Regions from separate parts of the Micromonospora sp. NPDC049201 genome, predicted to be linked through region 3. Evidence: riboswitches for the same ligand, from Rfam matches in the RefSeq annotation. Region 3 holds a riboswitch; each other region holds the start of a gene.

What was found. Region 3 has a riboswitch for cobalamin ahead of bluB (5,6-dimethylbenzimidazole synthase). Riboswitches for the same ligand answer to the same signal wherever they lie in the genome.
Region 1: linked by a shared signal. The riboswitch ahead of ACZ6O5_RS19880 (ABC transporter substrate-binding protein) and the one ahead of bluB (5,6-dimethylbenzimidazole synthase) in region 3 are both predicted to bind cobalamin.
Region 2: linked by a shared signal. The riboswitch ahead of ACZ6O5_RS01790 (ribonucleoside-diphosphate reductase subunit alpha) and the one ahead of bluB (5,6-dimethylbenzimidazole synthase) in region 3 are both predicted to bind cobalamin.

What each region holds. Positions count from the first base shown of each region.
Region 1 covers NZ_JBVJHM010000008.1:346,216-352,068, reverse strand. Annotated here, with positions in the region: gene ACZ6O5_RS19890 (ABC transporter ATP-binding protein) at 1-572, opposite strand, end outside; gene ACZ6O5_RS19885 (FecCD family ABC transporter permease) at 628-1,716, opposite strand; gene ACZ6O5_RS19880 (ABC transporter substrate-binding protein) at 1,785-2,717, opposite strand; cobalamin riboswitch at 2,801-2,970, opposite strand; partial or broken gene ACZ6O5_RS19875 (M14 family metallopeptidase) at 3,041-4,351, opposite strand; gene ACZ6O5_RS19870 (C39 family peptidase) at 4,558-5,853, shown strand, end outside.
Region 2 covers NZ_JBVJHM010000001.1:460,720-466,572, forward strand. Annotated here, with positions in the region: gene ACZ6O5_RS01785 (ribonucleotide-diphosphate reductase subunit beta) at 1-526, opposite strand, end outside; gene ACZ6O5_RS01790 (ribonucleoside-diphosphate reductase subunit alpha) at 532-2,913, opposite strand; cobalamin riboswitch at 3,036-3,244, opposite strand; gene ACZ6O5_RS01795 (alpha/beta hydrolase family protein) at 3,391-4,587, opposite strand; gene ACZ6O5_RS01800 (cytochrome P450) at 4,680-5,853, opposite strand, start outside.
Region 3 covers NZ_JBVJHM010000017.1:30,789-36,641, forward strand. Annotated here, with positions in the region: gene ACZ6O5_RS28925 (glycosyltransferase) at 1-95, opposite strand, end outside; gene ACZ6O5_RS28930 (hypothetical protein) at 211-624, shown strand; gene ACZ6O5_RS28935 (cation:proton antiporter) at 726-2,018, opposite strand; cobalamin riboswitch at 2,321-2,523, shown strand; gene bluB (5,6-dimethylbenzimidazole synthase) at 2,559-3,200, shown strand; gene ACZ6O5_RS28945 (hypothetical protein) at 3,514-3,642, opposite strand; gene ACZ6O5_RS28950 (DinB family protein) at 3,648-4,229, shown strand; partial or broken gene ACZ6O5_RS28955 (IS5 family transposase) at 4,213-5,088, shown strand; gene ACZ6O5_RS28960 (glycosyltransferase family 2 protein) at 5,478-5,853, opposite strand, start outside.

The DNA.
Region 1 (5,853 bases), on a different contig from region 3:
AGGTCGTGCTCGCGGCGGAGCTGGTCGACCAGTTCCAGCACCTCCTGCTGGTGCCCGATGTCCAACGCGCTGGTCGGCTCGTCGAGCAGCAGCAGGGTGGCGCCCTGGGCCAGCGCCCGGGCCAGGAAGACCCGCTGCCGCTCGCCGCCGGAGAGCGTGGCCAGCTCGCGGCTGCCGAACCCGGCCAGGTCGAGCCGGGCCAGCACCTGGCGCACGGCGGCCAGGTCGGCGGCGGACTCCCGACCCAGCGGCGGCATGTGGGGCGTGCGCCCGAGCAGCACGTAGTCGACGACCGCCATGCCGGCCGGCACCGCCGGTGACTGCGCCACGGTGGCCACCACCCGGGCCCGGTCGCGGCGGCGCATCGCGCGGATCGGCGTACCGAAGAGGGAGACGGCGTCCGGCGCGGGCAGCAGGCCGCCGACGGCGCGCAGCAGCGTCGACTTGCCGGCGCCGTTGGGGCCGATGACGGTGACCCACTCGCCCACCGCGACGGTCAGGTCGACGCCGGCCAGGACCGGACTGCCGCCCAGCTCGACCCGCAGGTCCCGGACCTCGACCGCGGCGGTCATGCTGGTCCCCCGGCGTGCGACTGCGGGGCTCGCAAACCCGGCTCACTCCTCGCGCTCACGCGCGCACCCCGCGGGCGGTGCGCAGGATCAGGACGAAGAACGGGCCGCCGAGCAGCGCGGTCACCACGCCGATGGGGATCTCGGCGGGTGCCGCGGCGGTCCGCGCGACCACGTCGGTCAGCGCCAGGAACGCGCCGCCGAAGAGCATCGACAGCGGCAGGATCACCCGGTGGCTGGAACCGGCGAGCAGCCGGACGGTGTGCGGCACGATGATGCCGACGAAACCGATCAGGCCGGAGGCGGAGACCGCGGCGGCGGTGCCCAGCGAGGCGGCGGCGATCAGCAGGTAGCGGGACCGCTGCGGGTGCAACCCGAGGCTGGTGGCCTCGTCGTCGCCGAGGGCGAGCACGTCCAGCTCCCGCCGGTGCGCCAGCACCACCACGGCGGTGAGCAGGAAGTACGGCAGGACCAGCAGGACGTCGTGCCAGCCGGCGGTGGAGAGCCGCCCGAGCAGCCAGGAGTACACCTGTTGGAGGCTGTCCGAGTGCGCTTGCAGCAGGTAGGTCTGCCCGGCGGCGAGGAACGCCGAGACGGCCACCCCGGCCAGGATCAGCGTGGCCGGTGAACGGTCCCGGCCACCGGCGGCGCCGAGCAGGTACGTCATCGCCACCGCGCCGAGCGAGCCGACGAACGCGGCGAGCGGGACGGTGACCGGCAGACCGGTGAGCGCCCCGCCGGCCCCGGCGCCGAGCACGATCGCCGCGGTGACCGCGAGCCCGGCCCCGGCGGCCACGCCGAGCAGGTACGGGTCGGCCAGCGGGTTGCGGAAGACACCCTGGTAGCAGCCGCCGGCCAGGGCGAGCAGCGCGCCGACGAGCAGACCGAGCACGACCCGGGGCAGGCGCAGCTCGGTGACGATGGCGACCTCCTGCTCGGTGAGGCCGCTGTCCAGGTGCACGCCGGGCAGCAGGTTGAGCAGTTCCGCCGCGACGCTGCCGGGCGGCAGGCTGACCGGGCCGAACGAGACGCCGGCCACCAGCGCGACGAGCACCGCCACCAGGCCGGCGAGCAGCCAGCGTGTGCGCAGCCCGGCCGGCCGGGCCGGAGCGTCGGTGTGTGCCGCGCCCCGGCGGGGGTGCGGCAGCCGGCCGGCCGGCCGGGACGCGTCGGGCGTCCCGGCCGGCACGGGGTCCGCCGGTCGTACGGCCACGGTCAGGCCGGAACCTTGGCGGTGGCGTCGACGATCGCCTTCAGCAGCTCGACGACGCGCGGGCCCCAGCGCGAGGCGATGTCGTCGTCAAGCGCCACGACCTGGTTGTTCTTGACCGCGGTGAGGCCGGCCCACCCGCTGCGTGCCTTGACCGTGTCGGCGCTCTGCTGGCAGCACTTGGTGTCGGCCAGGAAGACGAAGTCGGGGTTCGCCTTGACGATGACCTCCTGGGAGAGCTGCGGGTAGCCGCCGCTCTTGCCGCCGGCGTCGGCCGGGTCGGCGATGTTCTCCAGCCCGGCGAGCGCGTAGATGGTGCCGATGAACGTCTTGCTGGTCGCGGTGTACAGCTCCGGACCCAGCTCGTGGTAGTAGGTCAGTTTCTCGGCGCGCTTGGGCAGGTCCTTGGTGAGCGCGGTGATGTCGTCCTTCATCTTCCGCACCACGGCGTCCGCCTCGGCCGGGTGGCCGGTGAGCTTGCCCAGGTCGGTGAGCTGCCGGTACGTGTCGTCGAGCGTGGTCGCGGCCGGGGTGAGCAGGACCGGGATCTTCAGCGCGACGAGCTGGCTGGCGATCTTGTTGGTGTCATTGGTGATCACCACCAGGTCGGGGCTCTTCGCGGCGATCGCCTCGGCGTTCGGCTGGTAGCCGGAGAGGTCGGTCTTCGGCGCGTCCGCCGGGTAGTTCGACTGGTCGTCGACGGCGGTGACCTGCTTGCCGGCGCCGATGGCGAAGAGCATCTCGGTCGAGGTCGGCGAGAGCGAGACGATCTTCTCGGGGCGCTTCTCCAGCGTCAGGTTGCCCACGCTGGCGGGGAACGAGCCGCCGGACGCGCCGGGGGCGGGGGCGTCGGTCGAGGTCTTCTCGGCGCAGCCGCCGAGCAGCAGCACGCCGGCCGCGAGCGCGGTGGCGAAGAGCCGAGGGGTAGGTCGGGTCACAGGTCCTCCTGTCGGTCGAGGAGCGTGGTGCTTCGCCGACAGGCTGGAAGGGCCCCGTCCGCGAGGCGCCCTTCCTCGAAGGCGCGTGTCGCGACCGGGCCGCAGGCGACCTGGCTCGTCCCACGTCCGTCGGCGCCGGCGGGAGGCCGACGCCGACCGTACGGGGCATCACAGTTGCGGGACAGCGCCGGTTTCGCACCGGCTTCGCTGTGGCACGGTCGGTGCCACCGTAGCGCACGACCAGCGAAGATCACCCGGACGGGCGGGGTGGGCGGGGACCCCGGTGGGGGTGGAGCCGGGGTCCCCGCCGCCGGGTGAGGTCAGCAGTACTGGCTCTGCTTGCCGATCGCCCGGTACGGGCAGTCGGCGTACTCGGAGAGCGTCAGCACGGCGTCCCGGTTGCGCGAGGTCTGCGCCGGGATCACCTCGTCGGGCGGGTAGAAGCCGCCGCCGGAGGCCGAGCCGGGGTACATCTCGAACGTGTACGCCCAGATCTTGTGGGTGCCCCACATCCAGTCGATGCTGGTGCCGTCCGCGATGTAGAGGTCGCTGGACTGCTCCGGGGTGTAGCCGTTGCTGGCCGCCATCTGCTGGCCGATGGTGGCGAACGTGTTGTACTGGTCGGCGTTCATCCCGGTGGCGGTGTTGCTGTACGTGTAGCCGTACGGCCAGAGCACCAGCTGGGAATAGGTGTGGAAGTCGATGTTCGCCTTGATCTGCTGCACCCCGCCGACGACCCGGCTGTTGACGAAGTTGCGCAACGCGGCGGTCTCCGGGGCGGAGAAGGCGGACGGGCCGCGGTAGGTGTCCGACGACTTCGTGCTCGACGAGCCGCCGCAGCAGCCCCACTGGTAGCTCCAGTTGCGGTTCAGGTCGGTGCCGACGTACGTGGAGCCGCTGTTGGGCTGCCGGTTCTTCCGCCAGGAGCGGTAGGAGCCGGTGGCGATGTCGTACTCGCTGCCGTCCGGGTTGACGGTGGGCACGATCCAGATCTCCCGGGAGTTCACGATGTTGGTGATCCGGGAGTCGGTGCCGTAGTTGTCGGTGAACAGGTTGAGCAGGTAGATCGCCATCTCGACGGTCAGGTGCTCGCGGGCGTGCTGCTGGGCGTTGAACAGGATCTCCGGTTCACCCTCGTCGGTGCCGACGTTGTCGGAGATCTTCACGGCCATCAGGTCCCGGCCCTGGTAGGACGTGCCGATGCTGAGCTTGCGGGCGATGCTCGGGTGGTCGGCGACCACCTGGTTCACCACCGCGGTCAACTCGGCGTAGTCGTGGTAGTTCGAGTCGGCGGGCGGGAACGCGTACGCGGTCGCGCCGCCGGCCGGCGCCGGGGCGACGTCCTTCTCCAGCCGGAAGCCGAGCCGGGTGATCGCCTTCGCCTCGGTGGTGGTGGCCGTGACGTGCAGCACGCCGTGTTCGGAGTAGTCGATGGCGGCGCCGGTGCGGGCGACCGCGGTGCGGTCGGCGACGGTGCGTGGGCCGAGCACCCGGTAGGCGACGGCGGCCGACTCGCCGGCCCGGTCCGGGTCGGGGCGGGCGGCGGCCGGCCCGGCGGCGGCGGTGACCAGGATCAGGCCGACGGCGGCGACGAACGCGAGCCGGCGGCGCAGCGGGGACGTGCGGAGGGCCATGGACAACCTCCTCGGGGTACGGGGAGATCCCGTTGTCCGCACACTCCACCAGCAGTCACATGGTCATATCAACATCCGTCGTTGTCACGTACCATCCCGACCTGATCCTCACGTCGGCAATGATTTTCCATGGCTGAACATCTGGCGAAACTTCCCGCCAAGGACGACAGTGAACGGCAACGATGCCGTTTCCCCGTGGAGCTGCCATGTTCGGAAGACCCCTGCGCGCGGTCGCCCTCGCCGGCCTGACCGCGCTCACCCTGCTCGGCACCACCGCACCCGCCCAGGCCAACGGCCCCCGGCCGGGCGTCACCCACGACGAACAGATCACCTTCCAGGAGTTCTCCCGCTACCCCGACTGGCGTACCGGCACGCACCAGGGCACCCGCGCCGTGCCCGGCCGCCAGCCGGCGCTCACCATCGCCCGGCCCGCCGGCACCACCGAGTTCACCGACGAACACACCGGCGCCACCCGCACCTGGGAGTACGCCACCTGGACCTCACCCGAGCGGCGGATCGGGTTCGACGCCACCGAGCTTGTCGCGTCCTGGAACGCCAGCACCCCCGCCGGCACCTGGATCCAGGTCGAGCTGCACGGCACCTACAACACCGGGGCCCAGACCCCGTGGTACGTGATGGGCCGCTGGGCCTCCGGCGACCAGGACATCAAGCGGGCCACGCTGGACGGTCAGGGTGACCCCTGGTCGAGCATCTGGACCGACACGTTCGCCGTCGACGACGCCTCGGCCGGGGTGCTGCTGCGCTCGTACCAGCTCCGGCTGACGCTCTACCGCGCGCCCGGACAGGCCGCCGCGCCGCAGGTCCGGATGGTCGGCGCGATGGCCTCGAACGTGCCGGACCGGTTCACCGTCACGCCGAGCCGGGGTGGCATCGCCTGGGGCACCGAGCTGGCCGTGCCCCGCTACTCGCAGAACGTCCACATCGGCGAGTACCCGGAGTACGACGGCGGCGGCGAGGCGTGGTGCTCCCCCACCTCCACCGAGATGGTGGTCGAGTACTGGGGACGCAAGCCCTCGGCCGAGGACACCGCCTGGGTCGACCCCGCCTACGCCGACCCGACCGTCGACCACGCCGCCCGGATGACCTACGACCACGAGTACGACGGCGCCGGCAACTGGCCGTTCAACACCGCGTACGCGGCCGGCTTCCCCGGTCTGGAGGCGCGCGTCACCCGGCTGCACTCGCTGGACGAGGCGGAACGGTTCATCAAGGCCGGCATCCCGGTGGTCACGTCGCAGTCGTTCCTGGCCGAGGAGCTGGACGGGGCGAACTACGGCACCTCCGGGCACCTGTTCGTGATCGTCGGCTTCACCGCCGACGGCGACGTGATCGTCAACGACCCGGCGTCGTCCTCGAACGAGGCGGTGCGCAACGTCTACAAGCGCGAGCAGTTCGAGCAGATCTGGCAGCGCACCAAGCGCTACCGGGCCAACGGCACCGTCGCCTCCGGCTCCGGCGGCATCGCATACCTGATCAAGCCG
Region 2 (5,853 bases), on a different contig from region 3:
CGGCGAAGCAGATGAGGTTGAGCAGGAACGCCCGCCGGTCGGAGCGGGTGCGCAGCTCCCGCAGCTCGTGGATCGAGTCGATCCAGCGGAAGCAGAACTCCGCCTTGCGGGCGATCGACGGGATGTTCTCCACCGCCGCGAACGCGGCGAACCGCTCCCGTTCGTCAGGCACGTACGTGTCCAGCAGGTTCAGGTAGAACTGGACGTGCACCGCCTCCTCGAAGAGCTGGCGGGACAGGTAGAGCCGCCCCTCCGGCGAGTTGACGTGCTGGTAGAGGTTGAGCACCAGGTTGTTGGCGACGATGGTGTCGCCGGTGGCGAAGAACGCGACCAGCCGGGACACCAGGTGCCGCTCGGCCGGCGAGAGCCGCTCCAGGTCGGCCAGGTCGGCGTGCAGGTCCACCTCCTCGACGGTCCAGGTGTTGCGGATGGCGTCGCGGAACCGGTCGAAGAAGTGCGGGTAGCGCATCGGCCGCAGGGTCAGGTCCATGCCCGGGTCGAGCAGCATCGGGCGGGTCTCGGGCATCGTGGTCACTGGCAGGCCTCGCAGCTCTCGGGGTTCTCCAGGGAGCAGGCGAGCGCCTCGTCGTCGCGGGCGGGCACCGGGGTGAGCACCGGCGCCACGGTGGCCTGCTGGATCCGGGTCGCCGGACGCGACCGCAGGTAGTAGGTGGTCTTCAAACCGGACCGCCAGGCGTACCGGTACATCGAGGAGAGCTTGCCGATGGTCGGCGCGCCCATGAACAGGTTCAGCGACTGCGACTGGTCGACGTAGGGCGCCCGCGCGGCGGCCAGGTCGATCAGCGCCCGCTGCGGCAGCTCCCACGCGGTCCGGAACAGCTCCCGCACCTCGGCGGGCAGCTCGGTGACGCCCTGCACCGAGCCCTCGGCCCGCTTGATCCGGTCGCGGACCTGCGCCGTCCACAGCCCACGCGCCTTCAGCTCCCGCACCAGGTACGTGTTGACCTGGAGGAACTCGCCGGACATGGTCTCCCGCTTGAACAGGTTCGACACCTGCGGCTCGACGCACTCGTAGCAGCCGGCGATCGAGGCGATGGTGGCCGTCGGCGCGATGGCCACCAGCAGCGAGTTGCGCAGCCCGTACGCGGCGATCCGGGCCCGCACCGCCGCCCACCTGTCGACCTGGGTCGGCGTCGCGCCCCACAGGTCCGGATGCAGGTCGCCCTTCGCGGCCCGGGTCCGTGGGTACGCCGGATGCGGCCCGAACCGTTCGGCCAGCCCGGCGGAGGTCTCCAGCGCGGTCAGCAGGATCTCCTCCTGCACCCGGGTGGACAGCTCCCGCGCCGCCGGTGAGTCGAACGGCAGGCGCAGCGTGAACAACGCGTCCTGGAGGCCCATCAGCCCGAGCCCGACCGGCCGCCAGCGCGGATTCGACGCCGCCGCCTGCGCGGCCGGGTAGTAGTTGATGTCGATCACCCGGTCCAGGAACACCACCGCGGTGCGCACGGTGGCCCGCAGCTTCTCCCAGTCGACCCCGTCGGCGGTGACGTGCGCGCCGAGGTTCACCGAACCGAGGTTGCACACCGCGGTCTCGGCGTCGTCGTTGACCTCCAGGATCTCGGTGCACAGGTTGGACAGGTGGATGACGTTGCCCGGCTCGCCGGTCTGGTTGGACAGCCGGTTCGCGGCGTCCTTGAACGTCATCCACCCGTTGCCGGTCTGCGCGAGCGTGCGCATCATCCGCCCGTACAGGTCACGGGCCCGGACCGTACGGACCGCCTTCTTCTCGGCCGCCCGGTACGCGGCGTCGAACGCCTCGCCGTACAGGTCGGGCAGTTCCGGCGCGTCGGACGGGTCGATCAGCGACCAGTCCTCGTCCGCCTCGACCCGGCGCATGAACTCGTCCGGGATCCAGTTGGCCAGGTTGAGGTTGTGGGTCCGCCGGGACTCCTCGCCGGTGTTGTCCCGCAGCTCCAGGAACTCCTCCACGTCCGGGTGCCACGGCTCCAGGTAGACGCAGGCCGCGCCCTTGCGCCGGCCGCCCTGGTTCACCGCCGCCACCCCGGCGTCGAGCGTCTTGAGGAACGGCACGATGCCGTTCGACCGCCCGTTCGTGCCCCGGATCAGCGCGCCCCGGCCGCGCACCCGGGACCAGGAGATGCCGATGCCGCCGGAGAACTTCGACAGCTTAGCGACCTGGTGGTAGCGCTCGTAGATGGAGTCCAACTCGTCGCGGGGCGAGTCCACCAGGAAGCACGACGACATCTGGGTGTGCCGGGTGCCCGAGTTGAACAGCGTGGGGGAGCTGGGCAGGTAGGCCAGGCTGGACATCAGCCGGTAGAGACCGACCGCCTCGGCCGGGGTGTGCGACAGCCCGCAGGCCACCCGCAGCAGCCAGTACTGCGGCGTCTCCACCACCAGCCGCGACTCCGGGTGCCGCAACAGGTAACGGTCCGCCACCGTACGCAGTCCGAAGTACTCGAACCGCAGGTCACCGGCCGGGTCCACGGCGTCGTCCAGCTCGTCGGCGTGGCGGGCCACGAACGCGGCGGTGTCGTCACCGACCAGCCCCAGCCCGTGCGCGTACCCGATCGACTCGCTGAAGCGCGTCACCTGCTGCCCACGGACCTCCTCGTCCACGTACGCGGCCAGCAGCCGGGCCGCCAACCGGGAGTACTGCGGCTCCTCGCCGATCAGCTCCGCCGCGGTCTGGATCGACAACCGGTCCAGCTCCGCGGTGCTCGCCCCGTCGTAGAGCCCGCTGATGGTCCGGGTGGCGACCCGCAGCGGATCGACCTCGTCCAGGTCGGCGCCCCAGCGCTCGACCGCCCGGACGATCCGGTTGACGTCGACCGGCTCGGTGTCGCCGTCCCGCTTGCGGACCCGCATCGCCAGCCGGCGCTGCTCCGGCCCGGTGGCACCGGACCGCCTACTCTCCCGCACGACCGTCATGACCTCTCCCTCGCTGTCACCGATGGTCTCGGCCGGCGGGAGAACGCCAACGGGCACGGCACGCAGGACCGGCCCGGCTGCTGGCGTCGGTCGTCCCGCGCGACCGTCGACCGCCGCGCGCGGCGGCGCACGGCGCGCTGGCAGGTCTTCGGACTCGCGGGCGTGACACGAGGTCGCCTACTGGCCGTCGCTTCCCAGGCCGGTGGCCCAGTGCTGATGACGGCGGTCGTTCCCACTCACCGCTGCGGGGCAGTCCCGGACTTCCACCGGGTTCCCTCTTGCCTCGGCCGCGCCTTCCAGACGCCGCCGAACCAGCTGCGGGGACACCATATATGGCGGTTATGCCCGGTAGGCAACACCAGATGTCGCGTCGGGCGTGTCGCCTGCATCTCACCTCTGGGGGTGAAGGCGGGGCCCCTTGTTAACGCCTCCGGTAGAGGAGGGGGCCCCGCCTAACACAGCCGCCCACCGATCGGCTCAGGCCACGAAGGACACCTCGGGGAAGGAGCGGCTCGGGCCGCGCAGCAGGTGACCCCGGTGCCGCAGGTGCAGGTCGAAGAAGGCCAACGGGTACGCCTGTTGGATGCGTACCGCGCGGGCGGGGTCGAGGGTGCCGATCCAGCCGGTCAGCTCCGCGTCGCTCATCCCGATCACCCGGGCCAGTTGCGGCACCAGCCACTGGTTGTCGCCGTACGACTGGTGGAGCGCGCCGGCGGCCTGGACGTTGAGCCGCCAGCCGTGCAGGTGCGACCAGAACTCGGCGACGGCGGGCTCCGCGACGCGGGTGTACTCCGCCGTCATCAGCATGAACGGCCGGTCCAGGCCGGTGGGCCGCGGCTGGGACAGCATCGGGCCGTCTAGGCTCAGCCCGGCGCGTACCCGCTGGTCGGTGCCCATGGTGAGCGCGGTCGCGGTGCCCCCCTTCGACCAGCCGAACATGCCGATCCGGTGCGGGTCCAGCGCCGTGCACAGCCCGGTCGGGAGCGGCCGACGGTCGACGTCCGGGTTGCCGCCGGCGGCGAGGACGGCGATCTGGTCCAGCACGAACCGCACGTCGCGGGTGTAGGTCCAGGGCGTCGCGTCGTAGTCGTCCTCCCGGACGGTCACCCGGCCGTCCGGGAACTCGCTGGGCCCGTCGTACGTGTGGTCCACCGTGACCACCGCGTATCCGTGGCTGGCGAGTTCCTGGACCACGATGGTGGTGTCCGATCGGTGGCTGCCCGCGCCGTGCGAGTAGACCACCACCGGCAGTCGACGGGCGGCGCGTCGCACCGGCGCGCCCTCGTGACCGGCGGTCAGCGGCGCCAGCACCGCGTCGGGGTCGAACCCGGTGGACCCCAGCAGCGCACGTAGCGACGCGGCGGTCATCCACTCGGCGCGGGGGTGCCGCCACACGTCCCGGGCCGGATACCAGACGTTGACCATCAGCTCCCGATACCGTCCCGGCCCGGCGAGGGGCTCCGGTTGCGACCGGTCGACCAGGTGCAGCGCAACGGTGCCGACCGGGTGGGGTCCGGTGGGTGTGGGCAGGGTGAGCCGGGTCGGGCCCGGTTGGGCCGTGGCCGCCGGCGCGCGGCCGGCGACGCCGACCGACGCGCCGGCTCCCACCGCCAACGCTGCCCGGACCAGGGTGCGGCGGGTCATGCCGTGTTCGGGGACGGATGTCTCGGTCATCGGTGATCCTCCTCGGCAGCTTTATTCACTCAGTATATATACCGGGTGTATAGATGCAAGCGCATGCCCTGGTCGACGGCCGGGTGCCGCGCCTACCAGGTGACCGGCAGCCCGATCGGGCCGAGGATGGCGTGCCCCGGCTTCCACGGCACCTCGTCCGGCGGCACCGCGAGGCGCAGGCCGGGCAGTTCCCGCAGCAGCAGGGCGAGCGCGGTGCGGACCTCCAGCGCGCCCAGGTGGGCCCCGATGCAGTAGTGCGCGCCGTGCCCGAAGGACAGGTGCGGCGTGGGCGCGCGGTCGAAGTCCATCCGTTCCGGGTCCGGGAACACCGCCGGGTCGCGGTTGGCGGCGTCGTGCGAGGGGACCACGATGTCGCCCGCCGCCAGTCGGGCGCCGCTGGGCAGCGTCACGTCCGCCATCACCCGCCGCGGCATCTCGTCGCCGTTCGCGGTGGAGTGCAGCCGCTCCAACTCGGCGACCGCCGCGTCCAGCCGCTCGGGGTGCGCGACGAGATACGCCCAGCCGGTGCCGGCCGGCCCGTACGGCTCGGTCTGGAGCACGTGGACGAACGTGGCGATCGAGCTGGCCGTGGTCTCCCAGCCACCCACCACGAGAGAGATCGGCAGCTTGATCTGGACGTCCACCGGCTGGTCGGCGGCGGCGGTCGCGATCCGGCCGAGCAGGTCGTCGCCGGGTCGGCCGCGTCGCTGCTCGAGCTGCTCCCACAGGTAGCCGCCCATCTCCTCGGCGGACCGGGCCGCCTCCTCGCGGCTCAGGTCGCCGGCGCCGAGGAACATGTCGCCCCACCGGCGGAACCGCATCCGGTCGTGGGCCGGCAGGCCGAGCAGGTCGCAGATCACGTCCAGCGCGAACGGGACGGCGAAGTCGCGGACCAGGTCCGCCGGAGCGCCCCGGCCCACCATCGCGGTGAGCCGCTCCTGCGCCGCGGTCCGGACCGCGTCGCGCAGCCCGTCGACGGCCGGCCGGGTGAACGCGTCCTTCACGGTGCCGCGCACCCGGGCGTGCTCGGCCCCGTCCATGCCGAGCATGGTGCCGGACACGTCGACCTCGTCGGCGTACGCGGCGGCGGCCCGGGAGAAGACGTCCTGCCGGCGCAGCACCTCGCGCACGTCGGCGTACCGGCAGATCAGCAGCGCCGGAACCGGTTCGCCGCCGACCCGGCGGACGATGGGCACCACCGGAGAGCCGGCGGCGAACCGGGCGTAGTCGGGGTGCTTGCGCGGGCCGGGCGGCCGGTTGACGCCG
Region 3 (5,853 bases):
GGCTCCGCCGCCGCCGGCACCGCGACCGTGACGTCGTGTCCCGCCCGTCGCGCCGCGTCGGCCACCGGCAGCAGCGGCCGGACATGGGACGTCATCGCGTGACTCGTGATCCAGATATGCATAGACGGCCTTCGCTGGATTGGATGAGCGTCACTGTACCGAAGCCGGTGGCGCACTGCCACAGCCCGGCGTCCCGGTTAGAGTCACCGTGTGCACCAGGCGGACGTGACCACCGAGTTGGCCCGGGCGGCCGCTCTGGTCGGCGGCGGTGACGTCTCCCGCGACCGCCTGATCAGCGAGTGGGCCGCGTCGTCGGATCCGCTGACCCGTTGCGTCCTGGCCCACCACATCGCCGACCTCAGCCCCGACGCCGCCGACGAACTGGCCTGGGACGAGCGCGCCCTGGCCGATGCGGACACCGCCCCGCACCCGTCGGTAGCCCCGTTCTATCCGTCGCTGCACCTCAACCTCGCTGCCTCGCACCTGCGCCTGGGCGACCTGCCCGCCGCCCGCCGTCACCTCGACCGCGCCGAAGCCACCCGGTCCGCGCTGGGCGACGACCCGTACGGCGTGATGATCCGCGCCGCCGTCGACCGACTGCGCGCCAGGACCCAGGCTCCGTAACCCGGAGGCGCGCCGCCCCGGATCGCCGGCGACCTCCGGGAGGCGACGGCGCGCCGACAGTGGTGTCCACGGTCGGGCTTCCACCGCGGGACGGGCGGAGATCAGCTCAGCGCCTCGGCACGACGGTGTTCCCGCGCCGACGCGGGCAGCCGGGCGGCCGCGTAGCGCAGGCAGGGCGGCGCCATCACCGAGGTGACGATGGCGACCAGCACAATGACCGTGAACATGGCGGTGTCGAGGACGCCGAGGCGCAGCCCGACCGTGGCGACGATGATCTCGATGACGCCTCGGGCGTTGAGGCCGGCGCCGAGGGCGAGGCCCTCCCAGTGGCCCAGGCGGGCGGCCCGGGCCCCGACGTACGCGCCGACGAACTTGCCGACGACCGCCACGGCCAGCACCAGCAGGGCGACCCCGAGCACGGCGGGCCGGGCCAGCGCGGTCAGATCGCTGCGCAGGCCGACGGTGGCGAAGAACAGCGGCGCCAGGACGCTCATCACGACCAGCCGCAACGGGGCAAGAGCCTGACGGTCGAGGCTGGCGCAGCCGTTGATCACCAGACCGCCGACGAAGGCGCCGAAGACCGGCTCCAGGTGCAGCGCGTGGGTGGCGGCGGCGAACAGCAGCAGGATCACCACCACCGACGCGACGGTGGGACCATGCTCTCCACCAGCTCGTACCCGCCGCAGCAGCGCGCCGACGAGCGGCCGGGCGAGCCACCGGGCGACCACGACGACGAGGGCCACGGTGCCGACCGCGAGGGCGACGTCGAGGCCGCCGAGACTGCCGGCTGCCATCGCGGCCACGACCGAGAGCAGCAGCCAGCCGACAACGTCGTCCACGATGGCCGCGCTCATGATCAGGTGACCGATGTCGCGGTGCAGCAGTCGCATCTCCCACAGGGTCTTGGCGATGACCGGGATGGCACTGACACCCATCGCCACCGCGAGGAACAGGGCGAAGACCGGGCGGTCGGTGCCGGCCGGGAGCACGCTGGACGGGAGGAGCAGGCCCAGGCCGACGCCGAGCGCCAGGGGGACGACGAGCCCTCCGATGCTGACCCGGGCGGCCACGCCACCGTCGCGGCGTAGCTGCCCGAGGTCCAGGTGCATGCCGGTGAGGCCGACCAGAAGGAGCACGCCGAGTTGACCGACCGCGTCGAGCAGGTGCAGTTGCTCGGACTGCGCGGGGAACAGCCACCGGGACAGGTCGGGCACGGCCGCCCCGAGGACCGACGGACCGAGCAACACGCCCGCGGTCAGTTCACCGACCAGCGAGGGCATGCCCGCGCGTACCGCGAGGCGCCCGAGCGCGACGGCGGCGGCCAGCAGGATGCCCACCTGGAGCAGGAAGATCAGCAGCGAATGGGTGCCGAGAGGTGCGACCGGTATGGCCACCAGGAGTCCTTTCGATGCGCCGCGCGGACGCGGCCGGGAAACGCGGTGGCGGAGCCGACCCGCCGCGGCATCGGTACGGGCCGTCGGGTCAGCCGGTCGACGTAGCACCATTCCCGGATTGACTGTCGCCAACGAATTGACCTTCCCAAATTCGTTGAGATCACTCAAGACATCGGACAACCGGATCGGGAAGGCTCGCGGGAAGGCGATCGGCGCGTTCTCGGGCCGTGAGCCGCTTGATGACCGCTCGTGGCGCGCCATCCCGCCGCGGGTGCGGCCCCCACTCCGGGTATTGTGCCGAGCGGCACGAACTGTTGCGAGGTGCCCCACCCGGCGGTGGGGAGAATCGGGAAGCCGGTGTGACTCCGGCACGGGCCCGCCGCGGTGACCAGGGAGCTGCCGCCCACGCGCACGTGTGCGCAGTCACTGGCCGAACCGGCTGGGAAGGCGGGCGGGCCGGTGTTGATCTGGGAGTCCGAAGACCGGCCTCGCGTCATCGGCCCCACCCGGGTGGGGCATGAGCGCAGCGGGAGCCTGCCCATGATCAGCGACATCTACGACGTGATCCACCGTCGCCGCGACGTCCGCGGCCAGTTCACCGGCGAGTCCCTCGCCGCCGGGGTCCTCGACCGGGTCCTGGCCGCGGCGCACGCCGCGCCCAGTGTCGGACTGTCCCAGCCGTGGGATTTCATCCTGGTCCGTGACCGGGACCTGCGCGAAGCGTTCCACCGGCACGTCCGGGCCGAGCGTGACACGTTCGCCGCCACCCTCGACGCCGAGGCGGCCCACCGGTTCTCCCGCATCAAGATCGACGGGATCATGGAGTCCTCGCTGTCGATCGTGGTGACCTACGACCCCGACCGCGGCGGCCCCGCGGTCCTGGGCCGGCACGCCATCGCCGACGCCGGCCTGTACTCCGTGTGCCTGGCCATCCAGAACCTCTGGCTGGCCGCCGCCGCCGAGAACCTCGGCGTCGGCTGGGTGTCGTTCTATCGCGAGCAGTTCCTCCAGCGGTTGCTCGCCGTTCCGGCCGGCATCCGACCCGTCGCCTGGCTCTGCCTCGGCCCCGTCACCCACCTCGAAGCGGTGCCCGATCTCGAACGACACGGCTGGCGCCACCGCCGCCCTCTGCGCACGGCGATCCACCACGACCGCTGGAACCCCGGATCGGTCACGGACTGACGTCTGTCCGCCGGGGCTGGGGCCGGTGGCTCGGCCGGCATTGCGCGGCAGAGCCACCGGCCGGGCGTCGTGACGGCGCCCCACCCGGAGAGGGCTGATCAACACGCACACCCACGAGGCGTTGGACGCGGCCGGCACGCAGCTTGCCGCTGGGCGACCGGACCGCCGGGTTCGCGGCGGCCTGTCGGGCCCGGGGGCGGGGTTGGTGCACGCCTTACCCGGCGAGGGCGTCCGGGTCACCGTCGGGGCCCCCGAAGGCAACGACCTGTTGCTGGAGGTGGCCCCGCTAAGACGTGTTTCGTAAGAGGTTGTCTCACGTGGCAAGTCTCGCGAGCTGCTTGTAGCAGGTCAGGGCGGTGGCCGTGGCCAGGTCTCGGCTCTGCCGGTCGTTGCGGACCACGTACGGGATCTTGAGACCACGAGTAGCCCATGGCAGGCTCATGCCGCATGATCGATGATTTCGCGAAAGCCAACCTGCACGGGAGACTGCGGCGAGACCGCAAGGCGCTGCTCTGGAAACTCGACGGCTTGTCCGAATACGACGCCCGCCGACCTTTGACAGCGACCGGGACCAATCTCCTCGGCCTGGTCAAACACGTGGCCACCGTCGAGGCCAGGTACTTCGGCGAGGTCTTCAACCGCCCTTCCCCGGAACCGCTGCCCCGGTGGCAGGACTCCAACGGCAGCGATCTGTGGGCGACCGAGGACGAGACCCGCGATCAGATCATCGCGTTCTACCGGCGCATGTGGGAACACTCGGACGCGACGATCAACGCGCTTCCCCTCGACGCCCCCGGCCACGTGCCGTGGTGGCCGGAGCCTTATGCCGACACGAACCTGTTCGCCATCGTGGTCCATGTCCTCGGCGAGTCCATCCGGCATGCCGGGCACGCCGATATCCTGCGCGAGGGCCTCGACGGCCGGACCGGGTTGCGCCCCGAACACGAGAACCAGATCGACGAGGAAGCCCGTGCAGCCTACTGCGCGAAGATCGAGCAGGCCGCCCGGTCGGCTGACGAGGCGGCATGACCTGACCGACGGGCAGTGGGCTGTTCTGGCTCCGCTGCTGCCTGCCGCGCCGAGACAGGTCGTCCGCCGAAGTGGGAGAAGCGACAGCTCATTGATGGGATCCGGTGGCGGATCCGGATCGGCGCCCCGTGGCGGGACGTCCCGGCTGAGTACGCGCCCTGGCCCACCGTCTACGGCCTGTTCCGCCGGTGGCAGCGGGACGGGACCTGGGACAAGATCCTATCGGCGTGCAGGCCGCAGGCGAGGCGCAGGGCCGGATCGGTTGGACGGTGAGCGTCGACTCGATGACCAGCCGCGCCCACCAACACGCCGCCGGCGCCCGCACCGACGGGCATCCGCAGAAGGAACCGCCCGGCGGCGTGCACGACGAGCTGGCCGATCATGCGCTGGGCCGCTCGCGGGGCGGGCTGACCACCAAGACTCACCTGGCTTGCGAGCAGGGGCAGAAGGTCCTCTCCCTGATCGTGACCGCCTGGCCCGTGGTGACAGCCCGCAGTTCATCCCCGTCCTGCGCCGCATCCGCGTGACCCGCCTCGGCGTGGGCCGGCCCCGCACCCGCCCCGACCTGGTCCTGGCCGACAAGGCCTACACCAGCCGCGGCAACCGCAGTCATCTACGCAAGCGAGGGATCAAGGCCTGCATCCCCAGCAAGAGCGACCAGGACGCCCACCGCAAGGCCGAAGGCTTCAAGGGCGGGCGCCCGCCCACCTTCGACAAGGGCCTCTACCGGTTACGCCACGCCGTCGAGAACGGCATCAACCGGCTCAAACGCCATCGCGGCGTCGCCACCCGCTACGACAAACTCGCCGTCCGCTTCCAAGCCGTCCTGACCATCACGATCATCACCGAGTGGCTCTGACCGGCTTGTGAAACACGCCTTACGGCGATGTCGCGCGCACCTGACCACCGGCCGGGCGGATGGGTGAGCGGGGAGTCAGAGGCGGGGCGCCCCGGCGTGAGCGGAGCTGCTGCGTGTGCCCGGCGGGCGCCGTCTTGCGGGCTTGTCCGATCCTGGCTCGTGGGGAGGTAGGAGCCTTGAGTGGCGCCAGGTGAGGGGAGCTGACTGCGCGTACACGGAAGGGGTGGTCAGGCGCGCTCGTCCGATCTTGGCTCGAGGGGTGGGCAGGCGCGCGCGAAGCTGTTGGACTCCTTGACTCGGGCAGGCCGTCATGCCGCTACTGGATCTTCAAAAGCTCACCGTCGGATTGTCCCGGACCTGGGCCGGTTTCCTCCGCGACTCACGGTCGGTCAGCTCAGAATCTCTTGGGGATCTGGCGGTACCCCGAGCCGGTACCGCAGATGAGGAAAGACCTGAGGGTGGGTTGGACGGAGGTGGTGTATCCGAAATTCGGGAAAGAGCTGACGGAAGGTCTGCATACGAGACGCGCGCTCCTTGCCGCGCAACGGAACGGTCGAAAAGAACATGGTGCTCACCAGTGCCCGCTGGACGGCCAGCGGCAGCGAGCAGGTCCGCACGAAGTGCGCAAACGCATTGCGGTGCCCCCACCACAGCATCTCGTGCCGGTCACGGTAACGAATCCGCGAGTTCACCTCGCCCGTCTGGAGGTCGGCGGAGTAGGCGAGCACCTCGCCGAGATGATGAACCTTGGGATAGCGGTCGGCG